Regions from separate parts of the Kitasatospora sp. NA04385 genome, predicted to be linked through region 1. Evidence: riboswitches for the same ligand, from Rfam matches in the RefSeq annotation. Region 1 holds a riboswitch; the other holds the start of a gene.
The links. Region 1 has a riboswitch for S-adenosylmethionine ahead of HUT16_RS09385 (aminotransferase class V-fold PLP-dependent enzyme). Riboswitches for the same ligand answer to the same signal wherever they lie in the genome.
Positions count from the first base shown of each region.

Region 2: another riboswitch for S-adenosylmethionine. It lies ahead of thrC (threonine synthase); the one in region 1 lies ahead of HUT16_RS09385 (aminotransferase class V-fold PLP-dependent enzyme).

Region 1 covers NZ_CP054919.1:2,156,339-2,163,030, reverse strand. The annotation lists gene HUT16_RS09405 (c-type cytochrome) at 1-601, opposite strand, end outside; gene HUT16_RS09400 (heme-copper oxidase subunit III) at 693-1,313, opposite strand; gene HUT16_RS09395 (hypothetical protein) at 1,618-2,043, shown strand; gene trpD (anthranilate phosphoribosyltransferase) at 2,174-3,247, shown strand; SAM riboswitch class IV at 3,356-3,473, shown strand; gene HUT16_RS09385 (aminotransferase class V-fold PLP-dependent enzyme) at 3,521-4,885, shown strand; gene HUT16_RS09380 (Lrp/AsnC ligand binding domain-containing protein) at 4,910-5,191, opposite strand; gene HUT16_RS09375 (rhomboid family intramembrane serine protease) at 5,188-5,991, opposite strand; gene HUT16_RS09370 (hypothetical protein) at 6,141-6,407, shown strand; gene HUT16_RS09365 (NYN domain-containing protein) at 6,589-6,692, shown strand, end outside.
Region 2 covers NZ_CP054919.1:4,506,928-4,513,619, reverse strand. The annotation lists gene groL (chaperonin GroEL) at 1-498, opposite strand, end outside; gene HUT16_RS20245 (cold-shock protein) at 820-1,026, opposite strand; gene HUT16_RS20240 (MoaD/ThiS family protein) at 1,606-1,884, opposite strand; gene thrC (threonine synthase) at 1,942-3,219, opposite strand; SAM riboswitch class I at 3,237-3,364, opposite strand; gene HUT16_RS20230 (glucosyl-3-phosphoglycerate synthase) at 3,503-4,501, shown strand; gene HUT16_RS20225 (hypothetical protein) at 4,527-4,997, shown strand; gene HUT16_RS20220 (trehalose-6-phosphate synthase) at 5,069-6,538, shown strand; gene otsB (trehalose-phosphatase) at 6,596-6,692, opposite strand, start outside.

The sequences.
Region 1 (6,692 bases):
TCTGCGGGCCGGTCTGCATGGCCTCGTAGATGTGCTTCGCGTCCACGCCTTCGAGCGACGGGGCGTACTTGCCGTTGGTCAGCGCACCGCCCTTGCCGTTGAAGTTGTGGCACTGGGCGCAGTTGGTGCGGAACAGCTCGCCGCCCTTGGCGACCTGCTCGGCGTTGGTCACGTCGTTGCTGGACGGCTCGTACTGCTCGGGGGTCGGGGTGACCGGGCCGGGGCCCAGCGAGGCCACGTAGGCGGCCAGCTGGTCGATCTCGGCCTGCGAGTAGATGTTCTTCTTGCGCGGCACCTGGGCGCCCGGCTGCTGGGCCGGCATGCGGCCGGTGCCGACCTGGAAGTCGACCGCGGCCGAGCCGACGCCGACCAGCGACGGGCCGTCGGAGGTGCCCTGGCCGTTCAGGCCGTGGCAGGAGGAGCAGCCGACGGCGAAGAGCTTCTTGCCCTCGTCGATGGCGAGCGACTGCGCGGAGCTGTCGGCCTGCGCCTTCTCGGCGGGCGCGAAAGCGGCGTACAGCCCCCCGGTGGCCGCCAGGGCGAGAAGTAGGACGACGACCGCCGCCAGTGGGTGGCGCCGTCGTGCGGAGAGCTTTTTCACGGAATAACCCCGGTGTCAGGATCTGGTCGGCAGCAGCCTGCCCCCGACTCCCACGCGTCGACGTGACGCGGGGTCAGGGGCGGGGCGGCTGCTACTTGATCAGGTAGATGGTCGCGAACAGGCCGATCCACACGACGTCGACGAAGTGCCAGTAGTACGACACCACGATCGCCGCGGTTGCCTGCTCGTGGGTGAACCGCCGCGCCGCGTAGGTCCGTCCGAGGACCAGCAGGAAGGCGATCAGACCACCCGTCACGTGGAGTCCGTGGAACCCGGTGGTCAGGTAGAACACCGTGCCGTACGGGTCCGAGGACAGCGAGAGGCCGTCCTTCTTGACCAGCTCGGTGTACTCGAAGATCTGGCCGCCGATGAAGATGGCGCCCATCACGAAGGTGATCGTGAACCACGAGCGGAGCTTCTTCACGTCACCGCGCTCGGCGGCGAACACGCCGAGCTGGCAGGTGAGCGAGGAGAGCACCAGGATCGTGGTGTTGACCGAGGAGAACGGCACGTTGAGGGCATGGGCCTTCTCGTGCCAGAACTCGGCGCCCTTGACCGAGCGGAGGGTGAAGTACATCGCGAACAGGGCCGCGAAGAACATCAGCTCCGAGCTCAGCCAGACAATGGTTCCGACGCTGACCAGGTTCGGCCTGTTGACCGCTCCGTGCGCGTGTCCGGTTTCTGTTGCTGTTGCTGTCGCCACGACGGACATTATGTCGGTCCCTTATTCCGTCTTCACGCCGGGGGGTCTCCCTCGGAGTGTCCGGTGCGTGAGGTATGCCCGCCTCGCGCACCGCCCGTTTTCTGACGGTTGTTCGACCGGGTGAGCGCACTGCGCCGGGGGAGTGAGTCCCGGGCGCGGCGGCTTGAGCGAGATCGCGTCGGGGTCTCCGCAGGAAGCGCGCGCGGGAGTAGCATCCGTCCAAGGACGTGGCCCGGGTCACACTGGGCCGTTCGGTCGGGGCCGCCCGGCACGGGCACACATATAAGAGGACGAGCACCAGGAAGCAGGGGCCATGGCGCAGCACTCCGACGAGACGCTCACCGTTCTCGTCTACAGCGACGACCGCAACACCCGTGAGCAGGTGACCCTCGCCCTCGGCCGGCGGCCCGCCGCGGACGTCCCCGCCCTCGAGTACCTGGAGTGCGCCACCGCCCCCGCGGTGCTGCGCGCGCTGGAGAAGGGCGGCATCGACCTCTGCGTGCTGGACGGCGAGGCCGTCCCGGCGGGCGGGCTGGGCCTCACCCGGCAGCTGAAGGACGAGATCTACGGCTGCCCGCCGGTCCTGGTCGTCATCGGTCGGCCGCAGGACTCCTGGCTCGCCGCCTGGAGCCGGGCCGACGCCGCGATCTCGCACCCCGTCGACCCGGTCGCCCTGGCCGACGCCGCGGTCACCCTGCTGCGGGCCCGGCTGGCCCGGCGGGCGCCCGCCGGGCGCTGACCGTCCCGCCGGTGCGTCTCAACTGGAGAGAAGGGGACGGCAACCCCGGGCGGCCGTCCCCGCTCGCTCGATAGGCTGACGTCGTTTCTTCGGGATTCCTCCGGGACGATGACGAGAGCTGGAGTCAGCCATGGTGAACGCGCACTCTGCGAACGGCGGTAGCGACCCCGCGCAGGTGGTCCGCACCTGGCCGGACCTGCTGAGCTCGCTGCTGGGGGGCAACGACCTGTCCCAGGCCGACACCGCGTGGGCGATGGACCGCATCATGAGCGGCGAGGCCAGCCCCGTGCAGGTGGCCGGCTTCCTGATCGCCATGCGCGGCAAGGGCGAGACGGTCGAGGAGATCGCCGGCCTGGTCGAGGCGATGTACGCGCACGCGCTCCCGCTGGACGTCCCCGGCCCCGCGGTGGACATCGTCGGCACCGGCGGCGACCGGGCCAAGACGGTCAACATCTCCACCATGTCCGCGGTGGTGGCGGCCGCCGCCGGCGCGAAGGTCGTCAAGCACGGCAACCGGGCCTCCTCCTCCGCCTCCGGCTCCTCCGACGTGCTCGGGCGGCTCGGCGTCAACCTGGAGCTCTCCGCGGAGCGGGTCGCGGCGGTGGCCGAGGAGGTCGGCCTGACCTTCTGCTTCGCCGCGAAGTTCCACCCCTCGATGCGGCACACCGCGCAGGCGCGCGCCGAACTGGCCGTCCCCACGGTCTTCAACATCCTCGGCCCGCTCACCAACCCGGCCCGGGTCACCTCGCACGCCGTCGGCTGCTTCGACACCCGGCTGGCCGGGCTGATCGCCGGCGTGCTGGCCCGGCGCGGCGCGCAGGGCCTGGTCTTCCGCGGCGACGACGGGCTCGACGAGCTGACCGTCACCACGACCTCGCACGTGTGGGTGATCCGCGGCGGCGAGGTGACGGAGACCGCGTTCGACCCGCGGGACGTCGGGATCGAGCTGGTCGGCATCGAGGCGCTGCGCGGCGCCGACCCCGAGTACAACGCGGACGTCGCCCGCCGGGTGCTGAACGGCGAGCGCGGGCCGGTGCGGGACGCCGTCGTGCTGAACGGCGCGGCCGCGCTGGTCGCGCTGGAGCTGGGGGAGGCCCCGCTCACCGAGCAGATCGCGGCGGCGATGGTGCGGACGGCGGCGGCGATCGACTCCGGGGCGGCGGGGGAACTGCTCAAGCGCTGGGCGGAGGCGACGCAGGCGTAGGGAAGCACTGCCGGGGGGGCCGGGCGGCGCCTCCCGCGCCGCCCGGATTCCGTCTCGGGATGCGGACGGGTGTTGAGACGGGGACGGTGTCGTGTAGTGTCTTCGCCAGGTCATGAGTGACAGCGCGAAGCCCCAGCTGGCTGTCCGGCAACCCTCCGTCCGTGGCGGGGTGCCCTGGGTGAGGACCGGGCTGCGCGGCGACAGGTCCGCGTGGCAAGCGCGGACTTCCGGTGTCGCTCCTCCGGGGTCCTTACCCCGTGGAGGAGTGCACCCATGTCTGTGAACACCGAGATCTGCGAGCCGCTGGCCGTGCTGGGCGCGGACGTCGAGGTTCCGCTCGCCTCCGGGGACAAGGTCGGCTACGCGGCGCTGGACTACGCGGCGAGCGCCCCGGCGCTGAAGCGGGTGTGGGACGACGTCGCGGCGTACGCGCCGTACTACGGGTCGGTGCACCGGGGGGCCGGGTACCTGTCGCAGCTGTCGACGGACCTGTTCGAGCAGAGCCGCCGGACCGTCGCCGGGTTCCTGGACCTGCGGGACGGGGACCAGGTGGTCTTCACCCGGGCGACCACCGACTCGCTGAACCTGCTGGCGGGCGCGGTGCCGGCCGGCACCGAGGTGTTCGCGTTCGAGACCGAGCACCACGCCTCGCTGCTGCCGTGGCGGCGCGAGGGCCTGTCGGTGCGCTACCTGCGGGCGCCGCGTTCGCACGCGGAGGCGGTGGCGGCGCTGGAGGAGGCGCTGCTGGGCGCGGCCGAGGGCCCGAAGCTGTTCTGCGTGACCGGCGCGTCGAACGTCACCGGCGAGCTGTGGCCGATCAGGGAGCTGACCGCGGTCGCGCACCGGTACGGCGCCCGGGTGGTGCTGGACGCCGCCCAACTGGCGCCCCACCACCGGGTCTCGGTGCGGGAGTTGGACGTCGACTGGGTGGCGTTCTCCGGGCACAAGCTGTACGCGCCGTTCGGCGCCGGCGTGCTGGCGGGCCGCGCGGACTGGCTGGACGCGGCCGAGCCGTACCTGGCGGGCGGCGGCGCCAGCCGGACGGTGGCCCGCGAGCTGGACGGCTCGGTCGCGGTGCAGTGGCACACCGGCCCGGCGCGGCACGAGGCCGGTTCGCCGAACGTGATCGGCGCGTACGCCATCGCCTCGGCCTGCCGGGCGCTGGACGAGGCGGGCTTCGAGGCGCTGGAGGCCCGGGAGCGGGCACTGGTGGCCAAGCTGACCGAGGGCCTGGCGCGGATCCCCGAGGTGCGGGTGCTCAGCCTGTTCGGCGAGGGCTCCGACCGGGTCGGCGTGGTGTCGTTCGTGGTGCGCGGTTGGAACAGCTCGCACTTCTCGGCCGCGCTGTCCGCCGAGTACGGCATCGGCGTCCGGGACGGGCTGTTCTGCGCGCACCCGCTGGTGCGCACCCTGCTCGGCGGTGACGAGGAGGCGGCTCCGGGCGAGTGCGGGGCGCCGGAGTCCTCGCTGCCGGGGGAGCGCAGCCTGAACGCGATCCGGGTCAGCTTCGGCGCCGGGACCCCGGTCGAGCACCTCGACCGGTTCCTGGCCGCCGTCCGCGAGCTGGTCAGCGACGGTGCGAAGTGGAGCTACCGCAACGAGGGCGGCCGCTGCGTCGTCGACACCGAGCAGCGCTGAGGCCCAGCCGGGCAGCGTTGAGGCTCAGCCGTCCAGGCCGAGCGAGAACGCGGCCTCCAGGTCGTGCTGGGAGTAGGTGCGGAAGGCGATGTGGGTCTCGGTGTTCGTCACGCCCGGGACCTTGTTGAGGCGGCCGGGGATCACCTCGGCCAGGTCCTCGTGGCCGCGCACCCGGACCATCGCGACCAGGTCGTAGGTGCCGGTGACCGAGTAGACCTCGCTGACGCCCTCGATGGCGGCGATGGCCTCCGCGATCTCGGGGATCCGGTCGACGTCGGTGTTGATGAGGACGATCGCGGTGATCACTGAGCAACTCCTGTTCGAGAAGGTGCGCCCAGGGTATCGCCCGCCGGACGGGCGGCCCAGGCGAACAACCAGCCCGTCACGAAGCCGATCACGTGCACCAGGTAGGCCACCCCGTCGCCGCCGGAGGTGACCGACCAGAACTGCAGGACGAACCACAGGCCGAGCACCAGCCAGGCCGGGAAGCGCAGCGGCAGGAACAGCAGCAGCGGCACCAGCGCGGTCACCCGGGCCCGCGGGTGCAGCCGCAGGAACGCCCCCAGCACCCCGGCGATCGCGCCGGACGCGCCGACCAGCGCCCGCACCGCGTCCGGGGTGCCCGACTCGGCCAGCGCGTAGCCGTAGGTGGCCAGGACGCCGATCGCCAGGTAGCCGACCAGGAAGCGCACCCGGCCCAGCCGGGCCTCCACCGCCGGGCCGAAGACGAACAGGAACAGCAGGTTGCCGATCAGGTGCAGCCAGCCCGCGTGGACGAACAGCGCCGTCACCGCCGACAGCTCGGGGATCTTGCCGGGGGTGGCCGGCAGCACGCAGCCGGGCGCGGCCGGGGGCAGCGCGGAGAGCTGGGCGGCCGTCAGGGGGCGGCCGTCCAGCAGCTCGGCGGGGACGGCGCCCCAGCGGTGCTCGTAGCGCTGCTCGGCGCAGGCGCGCGCGTCGCCGCTGCCGTACAGCGGGTTCAGGCCGGCCGGGCCGACCAGCATGACCAGGGCGGCCAGCGCGATCAGCAGGTACGTGGCGGCCGGGGTGCGGGCGGCCCGCTCGGCCGCCGGCGAACCGGCCCGGGCGGGGGCGGAGAGCACCATGCCGGTCAGCATTCCTCGGGGGCGCACCCGCGACACCGGGCGCTGCTCCGGCCGGGTGAGCGTCCGGGCTGTGGACCGGTGATCCGCCCGCCCGGCCCCAGGCAATAGGCTGGAGGCCCGGAACCGGGACCAGCCGAGAGGGACCACTCATGAGCATTGCCGCGCCGACCGCCGAGACCCGCTGGCGCTGCACCCTGTGCGGCAACCTGACCCGCTTCGACGTCACCCGTTCGTCCCGGGTGACCGACTTCCTGCACTTCGACCTCTCCGGCGAGTCCAAGGTCGAGGAGACCCAGGTGCTGGCCGAGACCATCGAGTCGGTGCGCTGCCGCTGGTGCAACGCCGTGGACCAGGTCGAGCTGGTGGCCCGTCCGGGCGCCGAGGAGGCCCCGGAGGGCGACGCCCAGCAGGGCTGACGCGACTTCGACCGCCCCGCGTTCCCGTCCGCCCCGGACGGGGGCGCGGGGCGGACTCGTCGGCGGGGTGCTGTCGGTGCGGCACGGTAGACGGGACAATTGGCAGCAGCGGCGGACACCAACGCCCCGCCCGGCACCCGCCGGAGGGGCCCGCCCGGGATCAGGATCGGAGCCGAGGACAGTGGCGGAGGCAGCGAACGCGCCCGCGGACACGGACGGGACCGCGCCCGCCCCGGCCCCGGAGCCGCACGGCGGCACGGAGACGGCCGGACGCCCCCTGCCGGA
Region 2 (6,692 bases), 2.4 Mb from region 1:
CTTGTCCATGGCCTCGGCGATGAGCTCGCCGATCTGGGTGTCGGCGGCCGAGATGGAGGCGGTGGAGGCGATCTGCTCCTTGGTCTCCACGTCCTTGGCCTGGGCCAGCAGCTGGTCGGAGACGGCGGCGACGGCCTTCTCGATGCCGCGCTTGAGGGCCATCGGGTTGGCGCCGGCGGCGACGTTGCGCAGACCCTCGCGGACGAGCGCCTGGGCCAGCACGGTGGCGGTGGTGGTGCCGTCACCCGCGACGTCGTCGGTCTTCTTGGCGACCTCCTTGACCAGCTCGGCGCCGATCTTCTCGTACGGGTCCTCGAGCTCGATCTCCTTGGCGATGGAGACACCGTCGTTGGTGATCGTGGGGGCGCCCCACTTCTTCTCCAGGACGACGTTGCGACCCTTGGGGCCGAGCGTGACCTTCACGGCGTCGGCAAGCTGGTTCATGCCACGCTCAAGGCCGCGGCGGGCTTCCTCGTCAAAGGCGATGATCTTGGCCATCAGAAGTGGTCCTCCGGGACACGGTCGACTGCTCGGACCAAGGGGTGCCCGCGACGGACGGCCCAGGAGAGCGGGGGTCCCTTCCCCTACCGCTTCCGGGGCCTCACCGGCCCGGTCCGTTTGTCACTCTCACACTGTGAGTGCTAACGCCAATGATTAGCACTCTGGGGTGGCGAGTGCAAGCCCATGGGGGCTCCGGCGGCGGCCCCGGCGGGAAACCGCGGGGCCGCCGGGGAAAGCCGACAGGCCCGCCCCGGACGCCGTCGCGTCGGGGCGGGCCTGTCTGTGCGTCTGTGCGGGGTCGTGCGGTCAGCCGGTGCCTCAGGCGCCGGCGGCGCGGACCATGTCGGCCTGCGGACCCTTCTGACCCTGCGAGATCTCGAACTCGACCCGCTGGCCCTCTTCCAGGGTGCGGTAGCCGTCCATCTGGATCGCGCTGTAGTGGACGAACACGTCCGCTCCACCGTCGACCGCGATGAAGCCGTAGCCCTTCTCGGCGTTGAACCACTTGACGGTGCCCTGAGCCATTCCGAACTCCCCTTGTGCTGTGCTGGCCCTTCAGAGATCCGCGGGACGCGGACCCGGAGGTCTGGAAGACCGGCCTGGGGACTCCCCCCCGTACGGCGCAGCCTCTGTCGCGGCTGAATGTATCCGGATATGCGCCCTGTGCAACAGGCCCAATTTCCGGGGAAAGTCCGGGCCGGTCGGGGGATATCGCGGGGCGAAAGGCGCACCGTCCGACAATTGCCACCGGACATAACGGACGGGGTACCGCAAAACGCCGCCACAATTCTGACGGCGGCCTGACAGAACGGGCGGCCGCGGGCGGCGACGTACGGCGGGCGGCCCGGTACCCGTCTCAGCGCGCGGGACGGAACGGGGTCCTGCACGGGCGGGGCGCGGTGCGGAAAACGAGGATTGAACCGGGCCGCGGAGGGGAACGGCCCCGACCGAGACTCTACTCCCCGGCTCCCGGCCGAATTGCGGCGCCCCGCCCGGAGGGAAAGCCGCAGGTGCGCGGGCATTGTCCCCGGTACGCACGAAACCGCCGCCCGGTCCGGACAATTGAATTCCGAACCGAACGGCGGTCGCGGTAATGCGGGGCGGTCAGCAGCCGCCGGCCACCGCCGGAATGATCGACACCGAGGCGCCGTCCTTGATCTCGGTCTCCAGGCCGTCGGCGAAACGCACGTCGTCGTCGTTCACGTACACGTTGACGAAGCGGCGCAGCTTGCCGGTGTCGTCCAGCAGGCGGGCGGCGATGCCGGCGTGGTTCGCCTCCAGGTCCGCGATGACGGCGGACAGGGTGGCGCCCTCGGCGGTCACCTCGGCGGCGCCGCCGGTGTAGGTGCGCAGGATGGTCGGGATGCGGACGGTGGCGCTCATGCGGTGCTCCTCGGGGCGTGGGGTGTCCTGCGGCTGGGGGTGTCCTGCGGCTGGGTGTCAGGCGGTGGCGAGGCCGGCGGCGCGGAAGGACTCCAGCGTCGGGCGGATCACCGCGGTCATACCGGCGTCGGCGACCGCGTCGAGGGTCTTGAGGCCGTCGCCGGTGTTGATCGCGACGGTCTCCTTGGCCGGGTCCAGCTGACCGGTCTCGACCAGCTTCTTCAGCACGCCGACGGTCACGCCGCCCGCGGTCTCGGCGAAGATGCCCTCGGTGCGGGCCAGCAGCTTGATCGCCTCGACCACCTCGACGTCGGTGACGTCCTCGACCGCACCGCCGGTGCGGCGGGCGATGTCCAGCACGTACGGGCCGTCGGCCGGGTTGCCGATCGCCAGCGACTTGGCGATGGTGTCCGGCTTGACCGGCTTGATCACGTCGCGGCCGGCCTTGAAGGCGGCGGAGACCGGGGAGCAGCCCTCGGCCTGGGCGCCGAAGATCTTGTACGGCTTGTCCTCGACCAGGCCGAGCTTGATCAGCTCCTGCAGGCCCTTGTCGATCTTGGTGAGCTGGGAGCCGGAGGCGATCGGGATGACGAGCTGGTCGGGCAGCCGCCAGCCGAGCTGCTCGCAGATCTCGAACGCCAGGGTCTTGGAGCCCTCGCCGTAGTACGGGCGCAGGTTGACGTTCACGAAGCCCCAGCCCTCGCCGGCCGGGTCGCCGATCAGCTCGGAGCAGAAGCGGTTCACGTCGTCGTAGTTGCCGTCGATGCCGACCAGCTCGCCGCCGTACACCCCGGCCATCACGACCTTGCCCTGCTCCAGGTCGTGCGGGATGAACACGCAGGACTTGAAGCCGGCCCGGGCGGCCGCGGCGCCCACCGCGCCGGCCAGGTTGCCGGTGGAGGAGCAGGACAGCGTGGTGAACTCGAAGGCGCGGGCGGCCTCGATCGCGCAGGCCACCACCCGGTCCTTGAAGGAGTGGGTCGGGTTGCCCGAGTCGTCCTTGATGTGCAGCTGCGCGGTGAAGCCCAGCTCGCGGCCCAGGTTGTCGGCCTTGACCAGCGGGGTCCAGCCCGGGTTCAGGTTCGGCTTGCCGGCCACGTCGGCCGGGACGGGCAGCAGCGGGGCGTAGCGCCAGATCGACGCCGGGCCGGCCTCGATCCGCTTGCGCAGCTCCTCGGCGTCGTAGCCCTGGTAGTCGTAGGCGATCTCCAGCGGACCGAAGCACTCGAGACAGGCGAAGTCCGGACCGAGCGGGGAACGCGCACCGCACTCGCGACAGGACAGCGCGGTCGCGGGACCGAGGTCGACGGTGGATGCGGCGGTGTCAACAGCCATGGTGGCGAGGCCCTTTCTCCTCATCTTCCCCGGATCGCGGTCGCGTCCGGGACGGAATTGGCACCTGTCCCGCCGGGCCTGCTGGCCGCGCGGGAGGGTTGCCGGGACTTCGACGGGCCGTTCCCTCAGTCCCTCTGGATGAGCTCTGTGAAGTTGTGGTCGTACGCTGCGAGCGACCCCCGCGTGCGAAGGCGCGCCTGCAATACGAAGACTGTATCCGAAGGCCCGTGCGGACCGACCCCCGCGTCCGACACCCGAGACGAACCGAGACAGGGAGCGAGACTTGCCGGAGCAGCCCGAGCCCGGGGTACTGCCGGAGGCGGCCGACTGGCTGCGCCGCCGTTCGTGGACGGCCGCCGACCGGCCGCTCGACCTGCTGCTGGAGGCCAAACGCGCCGCCGGCCCGGCCGGCACCGTCAGCGTGGTGCTGCCCGCCCTGGACGAGGAGTCCACCGTCGGCGAGATCGTCACCGCGATCCGCACCGAGCTGGTCGAACGCGTCCCCCTGGTGGACGAACTGGTGGTGGTCGACTCCGGCTCGCAGGACGGCACCGCCGCCGCCGCGGCCGCCGCCGGCGCCCGGGTGGTGCACCGGGACGACATCCTGCCCCGGCTGCCCGCCGAACCCGGCAAGGGCGAGGTGCTGTGGCGCTCGCTGCTCGCCACCAGCGGCGCGATCGTCTGCTTCGTCGACGCCGACCTGCGCGAGTTCGACCCGGCGTTCGTCTCCGGCATCGTCGGCCCGCTGCTCACCGACCCGGACCTGCACCTGGTCAAGGCCATGTACGACCGCCCCTTCGAGGCCGACGGCACCGTCGTCCCGGCCGGCGGCGGCCGGGTCACCGAACTGGTCGCCCGCCCGCTGCTCAACCTGCACTGGCCGCAGCTGGCCGGCTTCGTCCAGCCGCTCGGCGGCGAGTACGCGGCCCGCCGCGGCCTGCTGGAGCGGCTGCCCTTCCCGACCGGCTACGGGGTCGAGCTGGGCCTGCTGGTCGACGCCCTGGAGCTGGCCGGGCTGGACGCGCTGGCCCAGGTCGACGTCGGCGTGCGGCACCACCGGCACCAGGACGGCCAGGCCCTCGGCCGGATGGCCGCCACCATCTACCGCACCGCCCTGGAGCGCCTGGACCGCACCCACCGCCTCAAGGCCGACCCGGACCTGGTCCGCCCGCTGCTCACCCAGTACACCCGCACCCCCGGGGGCTTCACCCCCCGCACCCACCCCGTCCCCGCCACCGAACGCCCCCCGATGGCCACCGTCCCCGAGTACCGCAACCGCTGAGCCGCCGCCCCGCGTCCGTCCCGGCGTGGAACCCACCCCGCGCCCCGGGCGCCCCGGCGTCGGCTGCCTCGCCCTGCTCCTCGCGCCCGTCCTGGGGTTCCTGGTCGAGACCCGGGTGCTGGGGCTGATCGAGGACACCTGGTCCGACTGCGCGGGCGTGGCCCGGCAGGTCGCCCACGACCTGACCGACGACCCCCGGTTCGACGTGCTCAGCCCGTACGCCTTCGGCTACCTGCTGCTGCCGCCCGCCGCCGTCCTGCTGGCCCGGTGCCTCACCCGCCGCTCCCCCGACCTCCTCACCCCCGCGCTCGCCGCGGCCTGCGCCGCCCTGCTGGCGGCCCTCACCGTCGCCGCCGTCGACCTGGAGCGCAACCTGACCCCGCCGCACGGGTTCTACCTGCCCGCGAACTGCCCCGACGGCCGCCCGCCCTGGCTGCCCGGCTTCCTCCCGGCCCGCGACTCCGGGCCGCCGATCGGCTCCGTGACCGGCGGCTGACCCCGAGAGTTCACCCGGCGCGGGCCGCGCCGAGTGGTTTGGTCCGCTGGTCGCACGGCAAGGTTGGCTGTATGGCCGATCACGTGTCCGAACGCCCCCAGCAGTCCGGAGCCGCCCCGATCCTGGTGGCCTCCAACCGCGGGCCGGTGTCCTTCCGCTCGGAGGACGACGGCACGCTGACCCTCCGCAGAGGCGGCGGCGGCCTGGTCTCCGGGCTGTCCGCGATCGACGACCCGAACGCGGTCTGGGTCTGCGCCGCGCTCTCCGACGCCGACCGCACCGCCGCCCGGCAGGCCCCCGAGGGGCGGCTCGACCGGGCCGGGCACGACGTCGGCGGACAGGCCGTCCGGATGCTGGACATCGATCCGGAGACCTTCGCCCGCGCCTACAACGGCGTCGCCAACTCGACCCTCTGGTTCGTCCACCACCTGCTCTACCAGACGCCCCTGCAGCCCGCCTTCGACGCCGGTTTCCGCACCGAGTGGGCCGCCTACACCGCCTACAACACCGCCTTCGCCGAGGCGCTCGCCGCCGAGGCCGCCCCCGGCGCCGCCGTCCTGGTGCAGGACTACCACCTCTCGCTGGCCCCCGCGCTGCTCCGCGAACTCCGCCCCGACCTGCGGATCGGCCACTTCTCGCACACTCCCTGGGCCCCGCCGGACTACTACCGGCTGCTGCCCGACGACGTCGCCGCGGCCGTCCTGGAGGGCATCCTCGGCGCCGACCGGGCCGCCTTCCTCACCCGCCGCTGGGCCCTCGCCTTCGCCGACTGCTGCGCGGCCGTCCTCGGCGCGGAGGTCGACCGCGACGCCCTCACCGTCACCCACGGCGGCCGCACCACCCGGCTCGGCGTGCACGGCCTCGGCGCCGACGCCGAGTTCCTGCGCGAGCGCTCCCGCCGGCCCGACGTCGACGAGCGCCTCGCCGCCCTGCGCGCGGCCGTCGGCGACCGGCGCACCATCGTCCGGGTCGACCGCACCGAGCTCAGCAAGAACATCGTCCGCGGCCTGCTCGCCTACCGGCACCTGCTGCGCACCCGCCCCGAGTGGCTCGGCAACGTCGTCCACGTCGCCTTCGCCTACCCCTCGCGCACCGACCTCGCCGAGTACCGCGACTACACCGCCGAAGTGCGGCGCGTCGCCGAGGAGATCAACGCCGAGTTCGGCACCGACGACTGGCAGCCGCTCGTCCTGCACGTCGACGACGACTTCCCGCGCTCCCTCGCCGCGTACCGGCTCGCCGACGTCGCCCTGGTCAACCCGATCCGGGACGGCATGAACCTGGTCGCCAAGGAGGTCCCCGTCGTCTCCGACCGGGGCTGCGCCCTCGTGCTGTCCCGGGAGGCCGGCGCCCACGCGGAGCTCGCCGACGACGCGATCACCGTCAACCCGTACGACGTGATCGCCACCGCCGACGCGCTGGCCGAGGCGCTCGCCATGCCCGCCGGCGAACGCGCCGACCGCACCAAGCGCCTGGCCGCCGCGGCCACCGCGCTCCCGCCCCAGCAGTGGTTCCTGGACCAGCTCGACGCGCTCCGGTAGCCGCCGGGCCGGGGCGCGGGGAGCCGAACGGTCCTCCGCGCCCCCGGCCCGGCCCGCTCAGTGCAGCAGCAGTTCCGTCAGCCCGTTCAGCAGGTCGACCACCCCGGCCGGCCCGGCGACCACCAGGTCCGCGCGTTCGGCGAGTTCGGCGACC